2 regions of the Streptomyces rimosus genome follow, and region 2 is predicted to be linked to the other one. Evidence: riboswitches for the same ligand, from Rfam matches in the RefSeq annotation. Region 2 holds a riboswitch; the other holds the start of a gene.
What was found. A riboswitch is a leader RNA that binds a small molecule or an ion and turns the genes downstream of it on or off. The one in region 2 is predicted to bind S-adenosylmethionine.

Region 1 (3,199 bases), 3.0 Mb from region 2:
CGGCCCCCTAAAGGGCCGGAAACGATCGTTGGGACTTTCCCGCGCTCAGCAGCCGCCGGCCACCGCGGGAATGATCGAGACGCCCGCGCCGTCCGGCGTCGGGGTTTCGAGGCCCTGCTCGAAGCGCACATCGTCGTCGTTGACATAGACGTTCACGAAGCGGCGCAGCTTGCCGGTGTCGTCCAGGACGCGCGCCGCGATGCCGGCGTGGTTCTTCTCCAGGTCCTGGATGACCTCGGAGAGGGTGGCCCCTTCGGCGGGCACCTCGGCCCGACCGCCGGTGTAGGTGCGCAGGATGGTCGGGATGCGGACGTTGACGCTCATGGTGTTTCTGCCTTCCAGGTCGCGGGAGGGGTGTGCGGAGGGGCGGGCGGGCGCGGGCGTACCGGGGCCCGGGGGCGCGTACGGGTGCGTACCGACGCGTGCGGAGGTGTACGGACGCGCGTGGACGCGTACGGGCGCGTCCGGACGTGCGGCGGTCAGCCCGCCAGGCCGGCCGCGCGGAACGCGTCCAGGCTCGGCCGGATGGTGGCCGTCGGACCGGTGGTCGGCGCGACCGCGTCCAGCGTCTTGAGCCCGTCGCCGGTGTTCAGCACGACGGTGGTCAGCGCCGGGTCGAGCAGACCGTTCTCGATCAGCTTCTTGGTCACGCCGACGGTCACGCCGCCGGCGGTCTCCGCGAAGATGCCCTCCGTACGGGCCAGCAGCTTGATCGCGTCCACCACCTGGCCGTCGTTCACGTCCTCGACCGCGCCGCCGGTGCGCCGGGCGATGTCGAGCACGTACGGGCCGTCGGCCGGGTTGCCGATCGCCAGCGACTTGGCGATGGTGTCGGGCTTCTGCGGCCGTACGACGTCGTGACCGGCCTTGAAGGCGGTCGAGACCGGCGAGCAGCCCTCGGCCTGGGCGCCGAAGATCTTGTACGGCTTGTCCTCGACCAGCCCGAGCGCGATCAGCTCCTTGAGCCCCTTGTCGATCTTCGTGAGCTGCGAGCCCGACGCGATCGGGATGACGATCTGGTCCGGCAGCCGCCAGCCGAGCTGCTCGCAGATCTCGTACGCGAGGGTCTTGGAGCCCTCGCCGTAGTACGGGCGCAGGTTGACGTTGACGAAGCCCCAGCCCTCGCCGAGCGGATCGCCGATCAGCTCCGAGCAGAAGCGGTTGACGTCGTCGTAGGTGCCCTCGATGCCGACCAGCTCGCCGCCGTAGACCGCGGCCATGACGACCTTGCCCGCCTCCAGGTCGTGCGGGATGAAGACGCAGGAGCGGAAGCCTGCGCGGGCCGCCGCGGCGCCCACCGCGCCGGCCAGGTTGCCGGTGGAGGAGCAGGAAAGGGTGGTGAAGCCGAAGGCGCGGGCGGCCTCGACGGCGATGGCGACGACGCGGTCCTTGAAGGAGTGCGTCGGGTTGCCGGAGTCGTCCTTGACGTACAGGCCGCCGGTGACGCCCAACTCGCGGGCCAGGTTGTCGGCCTTGACCAGCTTGGTCAGGCCCGGGTTCAGGTTGGGCTTGTCCGCCACGTCGGCCGGGACGGGCAGCAGCGGCGCGTACCGCCAGATGCTGTTCGGGCCCGCCTCGATCCGCTTGCGCAGGCCCTCGGGGTCGCCGGCCGGCAGGTCGTAGGCGACCTCCAGCGGGCCGAAACAGGCCGCGCAGGCGAAGATCGGGCCGAGGTCGAAGCGCTCACCGCACTCGCGGCAGGACAGCGCGACGGCGGGGCCGAGGGAAACGGTGGGGCGGGTGGTGCTTTCAGCAGACTGCACAGCCATGGAGGCGAGGCCCTTTCTCCTCATCTTCCTCGCGGCGCATCTCGCCACGAGACGGAATTGGCACCTTCCCTAGCCGGAGCCCCGCGGTCCGCGGCGTGCGCGGAGACGAGACGGCTGGAGGGTTGCCGGGGCTTCAACGGGCCGTATCCCTCTGCCCCTCTGGATGAGCGGTATGGCGCTGGGCCGGGGCCCAGGCGTTTGTCGCGCCGACCCCGGCATGTCCGGGGCGATCGCGTTGTTCAAGACTGTAGCCGAAGGGCCGGGCGGTCGAGACAGTCGTCCGCACCGCGAGATGGATCACATCGTGGTCCGGGGAACGAAGGAGACGCGCAGGTGCTGCAAGAGGTGGAGCGCTGGCTGGCCAGCCGGTCCTGGTCGGCCGACGACCGCCCGCTCGACCGGCTGCTGGCCGCCAAGCGCGAGACGGGGCAGACGGTCTCCGTCGTGCTGCCGGCGCTCGACGAGGAGGCGACGGTCGGCGCGATCGTCGAGGCGATCCGTACGGAACTGATGACACCGTCGGTGCCGCTCGTCGACGAGCTGATCGTGCTGGACTCCGGATCGACGGACGGCACTGCCAAGATCGCGGCGGAGGCGGGCGCGCGGGTGGTCCACCGGGACGAGGTGCTGCCGCGGCTGCCCGCGCTGCCCGGCAAGGGCGAGGTGCTGTGGCGCTCCCTGCTGGTCACCCGCGGTGACGTCGTCTGCTTCATCGACGCGGACCTGCGCGAGTTCTCCGCCACGTTCGTCTCCGGCATCGTCGGTCCGCTGCTGACCGACCCGGGTGTGCAGTTCGTCAAGGGCATGTACGACCGTCCGCTGGGCGAGGCGGCCGGGCAGGGCGGCCGGGTCACCGAGCTGGTCGCCCGCCCGCTGCTGAACCTGCACTGGCCGCAGCTGGCCGGGTTCGTGCAGCCGCTGGGCGGGGAGTACGCGGCCCGCCGGTCCCTGCTGGAGCGGCTGCCGTTCCCGGTGGGCTACGGCGTGGAGCTGGGCCTGCTGGTCGACGCGCTGCACACGGCCGGGCTGGACGCGCTGGCCCAGGTGGACGTCGGGGTGCGCAAACACCGCCACCAGGGCGGCCAGGCGCTCGGCCGGATGGCCGCGGCGATCTACCGCACCGCGCAGCTGCGGCTGGCGCGCGGCCACCTGGTGCGCCCGCGGCTGACCCAGTTCGAGCGCGGCGAGGCCGGTTTCGTACCGCGCACCTGGGACGTGGACACCGAGGAGCGGCCGCCGATGGCGGAGATCCCGGAGTACGCGGAGCGGCGCGCGGCCTGAGGCGGGTCCAGGACTCGTCGTACCCGTCGGAAACCGTGACGTTCCCCCTGCGCTCCGCACGTTTGAGCGGATCGGCGGCGGGCTAGTCTCGCAGCATGGTCTCCGAGCGTTCTGGTGCCCAGGTTCTCGTCGCGTCCAACCGCGGCCCG
Region 2 (3,199 bases):
CTACCTGGCCCATGTCGTGGGCTTCGCCCTGGGCTTCCTCTACGCCTGGGTGCGCTACCGGCCCGCCCCCTGTCCGACGCGGGACGCCGCCGCGGCCACGGGTAGTGTGGGGTCCGCCGGAACGGCGAAGCAGCAGGCGACCGAGGGAGAGAGCCAGCCGTGATCACTTCGATCGTGCTCATCAGGACCAGCGTGGACCGCATCCCGGAGATCGCGGAGAAGATCGCCGCGCTGGAGGGCGTCAGCGAGGTCTACTCGGTCACCGGTGCGCACGACCTGATCGCGATGGTGCGGGTCGCCCAGCACGACGAGCTGGCGGACGTCATCCCCGGCCGGATCAGCAAGATCCCGGGCGTCGCCTCCACCGAGACGCACATCGCCTTCCGTACGTACTCCCAGCACGACCTGGAAGCGGCCTTCGCCATCGGCCTGGACGCCTGATCCGGGCGGTCGCCGCCCGCTGATACGACAGCCGCGGCGGCCGGCTCCTGTGGCCGCCGCGGCTGCGGCCCGGGCGTCTGTGCACGCCCGCGCCGTTTCCCCCGCGCCGCGGCGCCCGGACAGCGGAGCGCCGCGACGAGGTGGTCCTTAGGCGGCCGCCGTGTCCGGCACGCAGCGCCCGTCCTCGGTGCGGTAGCTCCACCGCGCGCCGTCCGCGACCAGCTCCTTGACGGCCCGTACGAAGCGGTCCACGTGCTCGTCGGGCGTACCGGCGCCGAAGCTCACCCGGATGGCGTTCAGGCTCTTCTCCCCCGGCGCGCCCTCCGGCGCACCGCACTCGCCGGGCGCCTGCGACTCGGCGCCCAGCAGGGTCCGTACGAGCGGGTGCGCGCAGAACAGCCCGTCGCGGACGCCGATCCCGTACTCCGCCGAGAGGGCCGCCGCGAAGTGCGAGCTGTTCCAGCCGCGGACCACGAAGGACAGCACGCCCACCCGCGGCGCGTCGTCCCCGAACAGCGACAGCACGCGCACCTCGGGCACCTCGGCGAGGCCCGCCCGTACCCGCTCGACCAGATGCTGTTCCCTGGCCACCAGGTTCTCGAAGCCCGCCTCGGTGAGGGCCTTGCAGGCGGCGGCGATGGCGTAGGCACCGATGACGTTCGGCGAGCCGGCCTCGTGGCGGGCGGCGGTGGTGTGCCACTCGACGTCGACACCGCCGTCGGCGCGGCGCGCGACCGTACGGCTGGCGCCGCCGCCCGCGAGGTACGGCTCCGCCTGCTGGAGCCAGTCCGCGCGCCCGGCCAGCACACCGGCGCCGAAGGGCGCGTACAGCTTGTGGCCGGAGAAGGCCACCCAATCCACGTCCAGTTGCGCGATGTCGACCGGGTGGTGCGGGGCGAGCTGGGCGGCGTCCAGCACGATCCGCGCGCCGTGCGCGTGCGCCGCCGCGGCCAGCTCCCGTACGGGCCACAGCTCACCCGTCACGTTGGACGCACCCGTCACGCAGACCAGGGCGTGCCGGTAGGGCTCGCGCTCCGCCAGCGCCCGCTCCAGGGTGTCCACCGCCTGCTCCGGCGTGCGCGGCGCGTCCAGGTAGGTCACCTCGGCGTCCGCGCGCTGCTCCCAGGGCAGCAGCGAGGCGTGGTGCTCGGTCTCGAAGACGAAGACCCGGGTGTCCGCGGGCAGCACCGCGGCCAGCAGATTGAGCGAGTCGGTGGTGGAGCGGGTGAAGACCACCTGGTCTCCTTCCCGGACCCCGAGGAAGCGGGCAACCTCCGCCCGGCTGTTCTCGAACAGGTCGGTGGACAGCTGCGAGAGGTAGCCCGCGCCGCGGTGGACGCTGCCGTAGTACGGGGCGTACGCGGCCACGTCGTCCCAGACGCGCTGGAGCGCCGGGGCGCTGGCGGCGATGTCCAGCGCCGCGTACCCGACCTCGCCGCCGGTGACGAGCGGGACCAGGACGTCGCGACCCAGCACGGGCAGCGGGGCGCAGACGGCGGAATCGGTGGCGACAGCGGAAACAGGCATGGCGAACTCCCGTGAAGGCAGGGCGACTTCGCTGCGGGGCACACACGCAGGAGCGGGGCCGGCCGGCAGCGGTGAAAGAGGAAAAGGGTGCGGAAAACGGGGCCGTGCGGCCCTAACGCATTCGCTGCATCACAGGAGATCTCCCTCGACGACCAGGATCCCTGGCGAGGGATCCGCGCTTGCCGCAGACCTCGCTGCCTGCGGCCTGGTCATCACCCGGGGCACCCCGCCACGGACGGAGGGTTGCCGGACAGCGGGCCGGGGCCGTAGTCGCTGTCACTCGTGACCTGCGCAGCATCATGCCACATGATCGGACGCGCGCAAGGCCCGGTCCGCATCCCGGACCGGGCCCCGCGTCACCTCACCGCTTCCTCAGGCGTTGCTGGCCGCCACCCACCGCTCCAGGGCCCGGCGGGCCGCGCCGGAGTCGATGGCCTCGGCGGCCCGCTCGATGCCCGCCGCGATCTGCTCGGCCAGCGGCGCCGCGGACGGCGCCAGCGCCACCAGCGCCGCCGCCGAGTTCAGCAGCACCGCGTCGCGCACCGGCCCGTGCTCGCCGCCCAGCAGGCGGCGCGCCACGTCCGCGTTGTACGAGGCGTCGGCGCCGCGCAGCGCCTCCACGGGCACCAGGCCGATCCCCACGTCGCGCGGGTCGAAGGTCTCCTCCCGTACGGCGCCGTCGCGCACCACCCACACCTTCGAGGTGGCGGTGGTCGTCAGCTCGTCCAGTCCGTCGTCGCCGCGGAAGACCAGTGCGGAGGAGCCGCGCTCGGCCAGCACGCCGGCCAGGATCGGGGCCATCCGCGCGTCGGCGACGCCGGTGGCCTGGGCGCGGACCTTGGCCGGGTTGGTCAGCGGGCCCAGCACGTTGAAGGTCGTACGGATGCCCAGCTCGCGCCGTGCGGCGGCGACGTGCCGCAGCGAGGGGTGGAACTTCACCGCGAAGCAGAAGGTGATGCCGGCCTCCGCGGCCACCTCGACGACCCGGCGCGGCGTCAGGTCGAGGTTGACGCCCAGCTTCTCCAGCACGTCGGACGCGCCGCTGGCCGACGAGGCGGCGCGGTTGCCGTGCTTGACGACCTTCGCGCCGGTGCCGGCGACCACGATCGAGGACATGGTGGAGATGTTGACCGTCTTGGCGCCGTCGCCGCCGGTGCCGACGATGTCCACGCTCGGTCCGGGCACGTCGATGAGGTTGGCGTGCGCGTACATCGTCCGTACCAGGCCGGAG

Region 1: another riboswitch for S-adenosylmethionine. It lies ahead of thrC (threonine synthase); the one in region 2 lies ahead of CP984_RS30110 (aminotransferase class V-fold PLP-dependent enzyme).

Annotation. Positions count from the first base shown of each region.
Region 1 covers NZ_CP023688.1:3,871,077-3,874,275, forward strand. The annotation lists gene CP984_RS16085 (MoaD/ThiS family protein) at 46-324, opposite strand; gene thrC (threonine synthase) at 480-1,769, opposite strand; SAM riboswitch class I at 1,787-1,939, opposite strand; gene CP984_RS16095 (glucosyl-3-phosphoglycerate synthase) at 2,103-3,050, shown strand; gene CP984_RS16100 (alpha,alpha-trehalose-phosphate synthase (UDP-forming)) at 3,146-3,199, shown strand, end outside.
Region 2 covers NZ_CP023688.1:6,884,295-6,887,493, reverse strand. The annotation lists gene CP984_RS30120 (rhomboid family intramembrane serine protease) at 1-163, shown strand, start outside; gene CP984_RS30115 (Lrp/AsnC family transcriptional regulator) at 160-441, shown strand; gene CP984_RS30110 (aminotransferase class V-fold PLP-dependent enzyme) at 589-1,968, opposite strand; SAM riboswitch class IV at 2,139-2,256, opposite strand; gene trpD (anthranilate phosphoribosyltransferase) at 2,341-3,199, opposite strand, start outside.